Regions from separate parts of the Microbacterium sp. NPDC058345 genome, predicted to be linked through region 1. Evidence: predicted binding sites of a transcription regulator. Region 1 holds the regulator's gene; the other holds the start of a gene.
What was found. Region 1 encodes LexA, which represses DNA repair genes until DNA is damaged. Its sites were predicted from a motif close to TCGAACANNTGTTCGA; they were not measured.
Positions count from the first base shown of each region.

Region 2: ACFWH5_RS03680 (Rv2578c family radical SAM protein) is a predicted target of LexA. The motif match lies at 1,866-1,881, and genes of this name have one in related genera.

Region 1 covers NZ_JBHXIG010000004.1:177,475-180,877, forward strand. The annotation lists gene metE (5-methyltetrahydropteroyltriglutamate--homocysteine S-methyltransferase) at 1-1,820, shown strand, start outside; gene lexA (transcriptional repressor LexA) at 1,884-2,570, opposite strand; gene ACFWH5_RS15260 (LysM peptidoglycan-binding domain-containing protein) at 2,844-3,209, shown strand; gene ACFWH5_RS15265 (histidinol-phosphate transaminase) at 3,256-3,403, shown strand, end outside.
Region 2 covers NZ_JBHXIG010000001.1:771,784-775,186, reverse strand. The annotation lists gene ACFWH5_RS03690 (DEAD/DEAH box helicase) at 1-345, shown strand, start outside; gene ACFWH5_RS03685 (hypothetical protein) at 504-695, shown strand; gene ACFWH5_RS03680 (Rv2578c family radical SAM protein) at 761-1,810, opposite strand; gene ACFWH5_RS03675 (LacI family DNA-binding transcriptional regulator) at 1,965-3,017, shown strand; gene ACFWH5_RS03670 (carbohydrate ABC transporter permease) at 3,014-3,403, shown strand, end outside.

The sequences.
Region 1 (3,403 bases):
TCGTGGGGCCGGTCACCCTGCTCGCCCTCGCCAAGGCCTCGGATGCCGCGCCGGAGGGCTTCGACCCGCTGTCGCGCCTGGACGAGGTGGTCGCCGTGTACGCCGAGCTGCTGACGAAGCTCAAGGCCGCCGGCGCCGACTGGGTGCAGCTCGACGAGCCCGCCCTGGTCAGCGAGTCCCTGCCCGCCTCGACCGCGCAGCTGGCGGATGCCGCACGGCGGGCCCTCGCGGCGCTCGGCGGCGCTGCAGACCGTCCGTCGATCTTCGTCGCGGCACCGTATGCGGAGCTCGGCGAGGCGCTGCCGGTACTGGCCGCGGCGCCGGTCGAGGCCATCGCGATCGACCTGGTGCGAGGCGGCGTTCCGGATGCGCTCCCCGACCTGGGGGCGAAGACCCTTGTCGGCGGCGTGATCGACGGGCACAACATCTGGCGCGGCGACCTGGACGGCGCGTTCGCGAAGCTCGAGGCGCTTCGCGCGCTCGGCGCCGCATCCGTCTCGGCCTCCACGTCGACCTCGCTGCTGCACGTGCCGCACGACGTCCAGGACGAGGCGGCCCTCGACGCCCGGCTGGTCTCGTGGCTGGCGTTCGCCGACCAGAAGGTCGGTCAGATCGTCACGCTGGCCCGCGGCCTCGCGGCAGGGCGCAACGCCATCGCCGCGGAGCTGGCGGAGGCATCGGCCGCGCTCGCCGACCGGAAGGACGCGCCGGGCGTGCGTGACGGCGCGGTGCGCGGTCGCACGCTCGCCGAGGCGGACTTCTCGCGCGTCTCCTACGAGCAGCGCGAGTCGGCGCAGGAGGCCCTGAACCTGCCCTCGCTGCCGCTCACCACGATCGGCTCCTTCCCGCAGACCGGCGACATCCGCCGCGCCCGCGCGCAGTTCCTCCGCGGCGAGCTCCCCGCGGACGACTACGAGGCGTTCCTCAAGGCCGAGATCGATCGTGTGGTCGCGCTGCAGGAGGATCTCGGACTCGACGTGCTGGTGCACGGCGAGCCGGAGCGCAACGACATGGTGCAGTACTTCGCAGAGAACCTCGACGGCTTCGCCGTGACCGAGCACGGCTGGGTGCAGTCCTACGGATCGCGCGCCACGCGGCCGTCGATCCTGTGGGGTGACGTGTCGCGTCCCGCGCCGATCACGGTCTCCTGGGCGTCCTACGCGCAGTCGTTGAGCGTCAAGCACGTCAAGGGCATGCTCACCGGGCCGGTCACGATCCTCGCCTGGTCGTTCGTCCGCGACGACCAGCCGCTGGGCGAGACCGCCGACCAGGTCGCCCTGGCGCTGCGCGACGAGATCGCGGACCTCGAGGCGGCGGGGATCGCGATCATCCAGGTCGACGAGCCGGCGCTGCGTGAGCTGCTGCCGTTGAAGACGGCGGACCAGCCCGCCTACCTCGACTGGTCGGTGCGCTCGTTCCGGCTCGCGACGGGAGGCGCCGCCGCGGCGACACAGGTGCACACGCACCTCTGCTATTCGGAGTTCGGCGTCGTCATCGACGCGATCCGCGCGCTGGACGCCGACGTCACCTCGATCGAGGCGGCGCGCAGCCGCATGGAGGTCGTCGCCGAGGTGGCCGAGGCGGGCTTCGACCACGGCATCGGCCCCGGCGTCTACGACATCCACTCGCCCCGCGTGCCCAGCGCCGATGAGGTCGAGTCGCTGCTGCGGCGGGCCGTCGACGAGCTGCCGCTGCGTCAGCTGTGGGTGAACCCTGACTGCGGTCTGAAGACGCGCGGCTACGACGAGACGGTGGCGTCGCTGCGCAACATCGTCGAGGCCACCCGTCGCGTCCGCGAGGACGTCACCGTCCCCGCCTGATCGAAATGAGGAACGCCTCGTCCGGATGCTCCGGACGAGGCGTTCCCCGTATGCGCAGGAATCTCAGACGGCGCGCAGCACCGCCACGACCTTGCCGAGGACGACGGCGTCGTCGCCGAGGATCGGCTCGAACGACGAGTTGCGGGGGAGCAGCCAGGTGTGTCCGTCGCGCTGCCGGAAGGTCTTCACGGTGGCCTCATCGTCGAGCAGGGCCGCGACGATCTCACCGTTCTCGGCGGTGTTCTGCGTGCGGACCACGACCCAGTCACCGTCGCAGATGGCGGCATCGATCATCGAGTCGCCGTTGACCTTGAGCATGAACAGGTCGCCCTTGCCCACCAGCTGCCGCGGCAGCGGGAAGATCTCCTCGACCTGCTGCTCGGCGGTGATCGGCACGCCGGCCGCGATCTGCCCGACCAGCGGCACCAGGGCGGCGTCGCCGACCGCGGGCGCACTGTCGGCCGGGTTCTCGGTGCTCGTGCCGGGCAGGTCGATGAGCACCTCCATGGCACGCGTCTTGCCCGGGTCGCGGCGCAGGTAGCCGCTGAGTTCCAGCTGCCCCAGCTGATGCGTGACGCTGGACAGGGACTTGAGGCCGACGGCGTCGCCGATCTCGCGCATGCTCGGCGGGTAGCCGTGGCGGGCGATCGAGGTCTGGATGACCTCGAGGATCGCCATCTGCTTGGCGCTCAGGTTCTTGCGCCGACGCGTGCGCGGCGCCTCGGATGCCGGGGCGGGGTTCTCGCTCATGCTGCTCCTCCATGCGCTCTGTCGAGGCGTCCGGTTCGAATGTCGGTGGCCCGTGGTGGGCTGTCGTTATCGAAACCGTATCCGAGATTTCGCCGAATTCGGAAGATCTGTTCGAGCGTGTCGGCCTGATCGGGAACGGAAGTTCGAAGAATTCTTGACAGCTGTTCGATATCGAAGATACATTCGGAACACAGCTTCGCATCCGGCATTCCCGGCCGAATGCCGGATGCGAAAGCTTCCCGCCGTCGAGGCGGAGAAGAAGAGGAGCACACCATGAGCACCATCAGCATCCAGCCGCCGATGACCGCACGCACCGCTGCGCCGGCGACACGGCTGCGACTGACCGCACGCGGTCGCCGCGTGCTCCTCGCCCTCGCCTCGGCGCCGGTCGCCGCCGGGATCGTCTTCTCCGCGCTGGCGGGCGGATCCGCGCTGGCCTCGGGGGAGCAGGCCGCAGTGCCGTCGTTCGAGACGGTCACGGTGATGCCGGGCGACACTCTGTGGTCGATCGCGGCCGATGCGGCGCCCGATGCCGACCCGCGCGAGGTCGTCGACGCCATCATGCGTCTGAACAGCCTGCCGAGCGGCATGATCCAGACCGGCACCACGCTGGCGCTTCCCGCGGAGTACGCCGACTGAACCGTGTGACGTCACGCGCAGGGTCGGCCGAGGTGCGCGCTCTACGATGGGAAGGGTGACCTCTCTTGACGATCTGCCCCTTCGCGACGACCTTCGCGGGCTGACTCCGTACGGCGCGCCACAGGCGCCGCTGCCGGTGGCGCTGAACGTGAACGAGAACACCCATCCGGTGCCCGATGAGGTGGCCGACGACA
Region 2 (3,403 bases), on a different contig from region 1:
GCCAAGCGCACGCGCAACCTGCAGAAGCTCACCGCGGGCAAGGTGCAGGTGCTCGTCGCGACCGATGTCGCCGCGCGCGGCATCCATGTCGACGACATCGACCTCGTCGTGCAGGCGGATGCTCCCGACGAGTACAAGACGTACCTGCATCGCGCGGGTCGCACCGGTCGCGCCGGACGCTCGGGCCGTGTGGTCACGCTGATCACCCGTCACCGTCGCCGTCGGATGGAGGACCTGCTCGGCCGCGCCGAGATCGAGGCGCCGTTCGACAGTGCCCGGCCGGGCGACGACGTGATCGAAGAGATCACCGGCCGGATGCCGAGCGCCGCAGAGCTCACCTCCTGACCGTCGCGACGAGTTCCGGTGCGCTCGACGAGTGCACCGGAACTCGCCGAGTGCACCGGGAAACGACGTCGACAACCGGTGCGCTCGTCGGCATCCGGTGTATTCGGCGTTCGCCGCGAGGTCCCGCACAGGATGTCAGGGCCGATAGGCTCGCCGGTATGCAATGGGGGGATTGGGCGACTGCGGGTGGAACGGTCTGGTTCTGCATCGCCCTGACGATCAGCGGTCTGGCCGGAATTCAGGGCCGTTCGAAGCTCGGCTGGTTCGTCGCCGGCATGTTCCTCGGGCCGCTCGCGCTGCTCATCCTGGTCGTCATGACTGCTCCCGTGAAAGAGCGCGACTCGGTCTGAGGCTGTCCGGCGGCTCAACGCGGCCCTTCGCGAGGTCCCGCACAGGATGTCAGGGCCGTGCGACCTCAGAAGAGCATCGGCGCCGCTTCCGGCTTCGGTGCCGTCGGAACGGCGGTGCGCGCGCGCATGATGCCGCGCATCCGGTCGTGCTCCTCTTCGGACTGCGCGTGGAGCCCGTGCGCGCGGATGAGCGGTCGCATCCGCTTCGCCAGCCACTGACGGTAGGGCTTGGGCGCCTCGACCGACACCCCGGGATACAGCCCCCGGTACGACGGCACGAGGTCCGGATGCTCTCGCTGCAGCCACTGGAAGAACCACGGCTTCACGCCGGGCCGCAGATGCAGTGACCCGTAGACGGCGTGATCTGCGCCGGCGTCCTTGATGCGCCGGAGCGCCTCGTCGATGGCCGCGATCGAGTCGTTCAGATGCGGCAGCACGGGCATGAGGAAGACGCCGACGCGGAACCCGGCATCCGTCAGCGCTCGCACCGTGTCGAGCCGCGCCTGCGTCGTGGGCGTGCCCGGCTCGATGGAATGCTGCAGGGCGTCGTCGTACATCGCGATCGACATCTGCACGTCGATGGGCACCTGCTTCGCGGCTTCGACCAGCAGGGGGATGTCGCGTCGGATCAGTGTGCCTTTGGTGAGGATCGACATGGGCGTGCCCGAGTCGGCCAGTGCGCGGATGATGCCCGGCATCAGCCGGTAACGGCCCTCGGCGCGCTGGTACGGGTCGGTGTTGGTGCCGAGCGCCACGGTCTCGTGCTGCCAAGAACCCTTTCGCAGCTCGCGCTGCAGCACTTCCACCACGTTCGTCTTCACCACGATCTGCGAATCGAAGTCCGCGCCTCCGTCGAGATCGAGGTACTCGTGCGTGCCCCGAGCGAAGCAGTATGAGCACGCATGACTGCATCCACGGTACGGATTGATCGTCCAGCTGAACGGCATCCGCGATGCGCCGGGGACGCGGTTCAGCGCCGACTTCGACAGCACCTCGTGAAAGACCATGCCCGCGAACTCCGGGGTGGTCACCGACTGGACGATGCCCGTGCGCTTCTCGAGCCCGGGGAGCGCGTCAGCATCGGCATCGTCGATCGTCTGTCCCTGCCAGCGCATCTCATTAGTCGAACAAAAGAACGACACAATGTCAAGAAGCGTGGCGCGAGCTTCGAAGAACATCTGTGCTGCGCAGATCTCTTGACAGTCCGGCGCGATCGTGGGAACGTTTACAACAGCTTTGGAAACGTTTACAACGCTCGAAGGGGAGCCCATGGGCCGAGCCACGATCACACAGGTCGCCACGCGTGCTGGGGTGTCCATCGCGTCGGCCTCGCGTGCGCTCAACGGGCAGATCGCGAGCGCGGAGACCGTCGCGAAGGTGCGGCAGGCGGCCGCTGAGCTCGGCTACGTCGCCGACGCCACCGCGCAGTCCCTCAAGCGTGGGCGCACCTTCCAGCTCGCCTATGCCGTCGCCGACATCGGCAACCCGGTCTACGTCGAGATGATGACCGCCATCCAGCAGGTCATCGCCGCATCCGGGTACCGGTTGATCCTCTCCTCGACCGGTGACGCATCCTCATCGGTGGATGTCGTGCGCGACCTCAGCCGCGGGTACGTGGACGGGCTCATCATCTCTCCGCTGCGCGTGACCGATCATCTGCTCACCGCACTCGCCGCCGTCCCGGTTCCCGTCGTCGTGCTCGGCCGGGTACCGGAGGACGCCGGATTCGACACCGTGCGAGCGGACTCGCTGACGGCGATGCGACAGGTCGTCGATCACCTGGTCGAGTGCTCCCATCAGCACCTCGCCTTCATCAACGGCCCCGTGGACACGACTCCCGGTGCGTTCCGGCGCGACGGGTTCGCCGGTGCGCTGGCCGCCCACCCCGCCATCCGCGCGGAGAGCGTCGCCGCCGCTGACTTCACCATCAACGCCGGCTACGAGGCGGCGATCCCCCTCCTCAACCGCGACGACCGGCCGCAGGCCATCATCGCCGCGAACGATCTGATCGGCGTCGGCGTGCTGCGTGCCGCCGAGGACCTCGGACTCTCGGTTCCCCGCGACCTGGCCGTCACCGGCATCGACAACACCGAGCTCGCCTCCGTCGTTCGTCCGGGACTGACGAGCGTCGACATGGGCGCCGCCGAGCGCGGCCGCGTCGCCGCCGAGCTGCTCCTCGCGCGCATCGCCGAGCCCGACCGTGCCGCGCACACCGTCGCCGTCGCCCCGCAACTGGTCGTCCGCGGATCCACGCGCAGCGAAGCGGCGGGACATCCGACCGTCCGGGCGGCGGTTGTCGACAACGAGAGGGTCGCCGGATGACCACCGCAACCGACAGGCCGTCGAAGACCCGCACGCAGCCGAAGGTGCGCCAGATCGGCGCCCGCACGCGCGCGCAGCGCAAGGAGGCGATCGCCCTCGTCATCCCCGCGCTGCTGCCCATCATCCTCTTCTCGGTGATCCCGCTGGTGAGCGGCGTGGCCATCGGGTTCACCGACGCCACACTGCAGCGGAACGCCGAGATCAGCTTCAACGGTCTCGAGAACTACATCGACCTCGCCGACAACCGACGGTTCTGGGGCTCGTTCGGCATCGGACTGATCTGGTCCGCCTCCGTCGCCCTGCTGACACTCGTCTGTGCGATGTGCCTGGCCCTGCTGCTGAACAGCAACCTGCGTCTGAAAGGCCTCACGCGCGTGCTCGCGCTC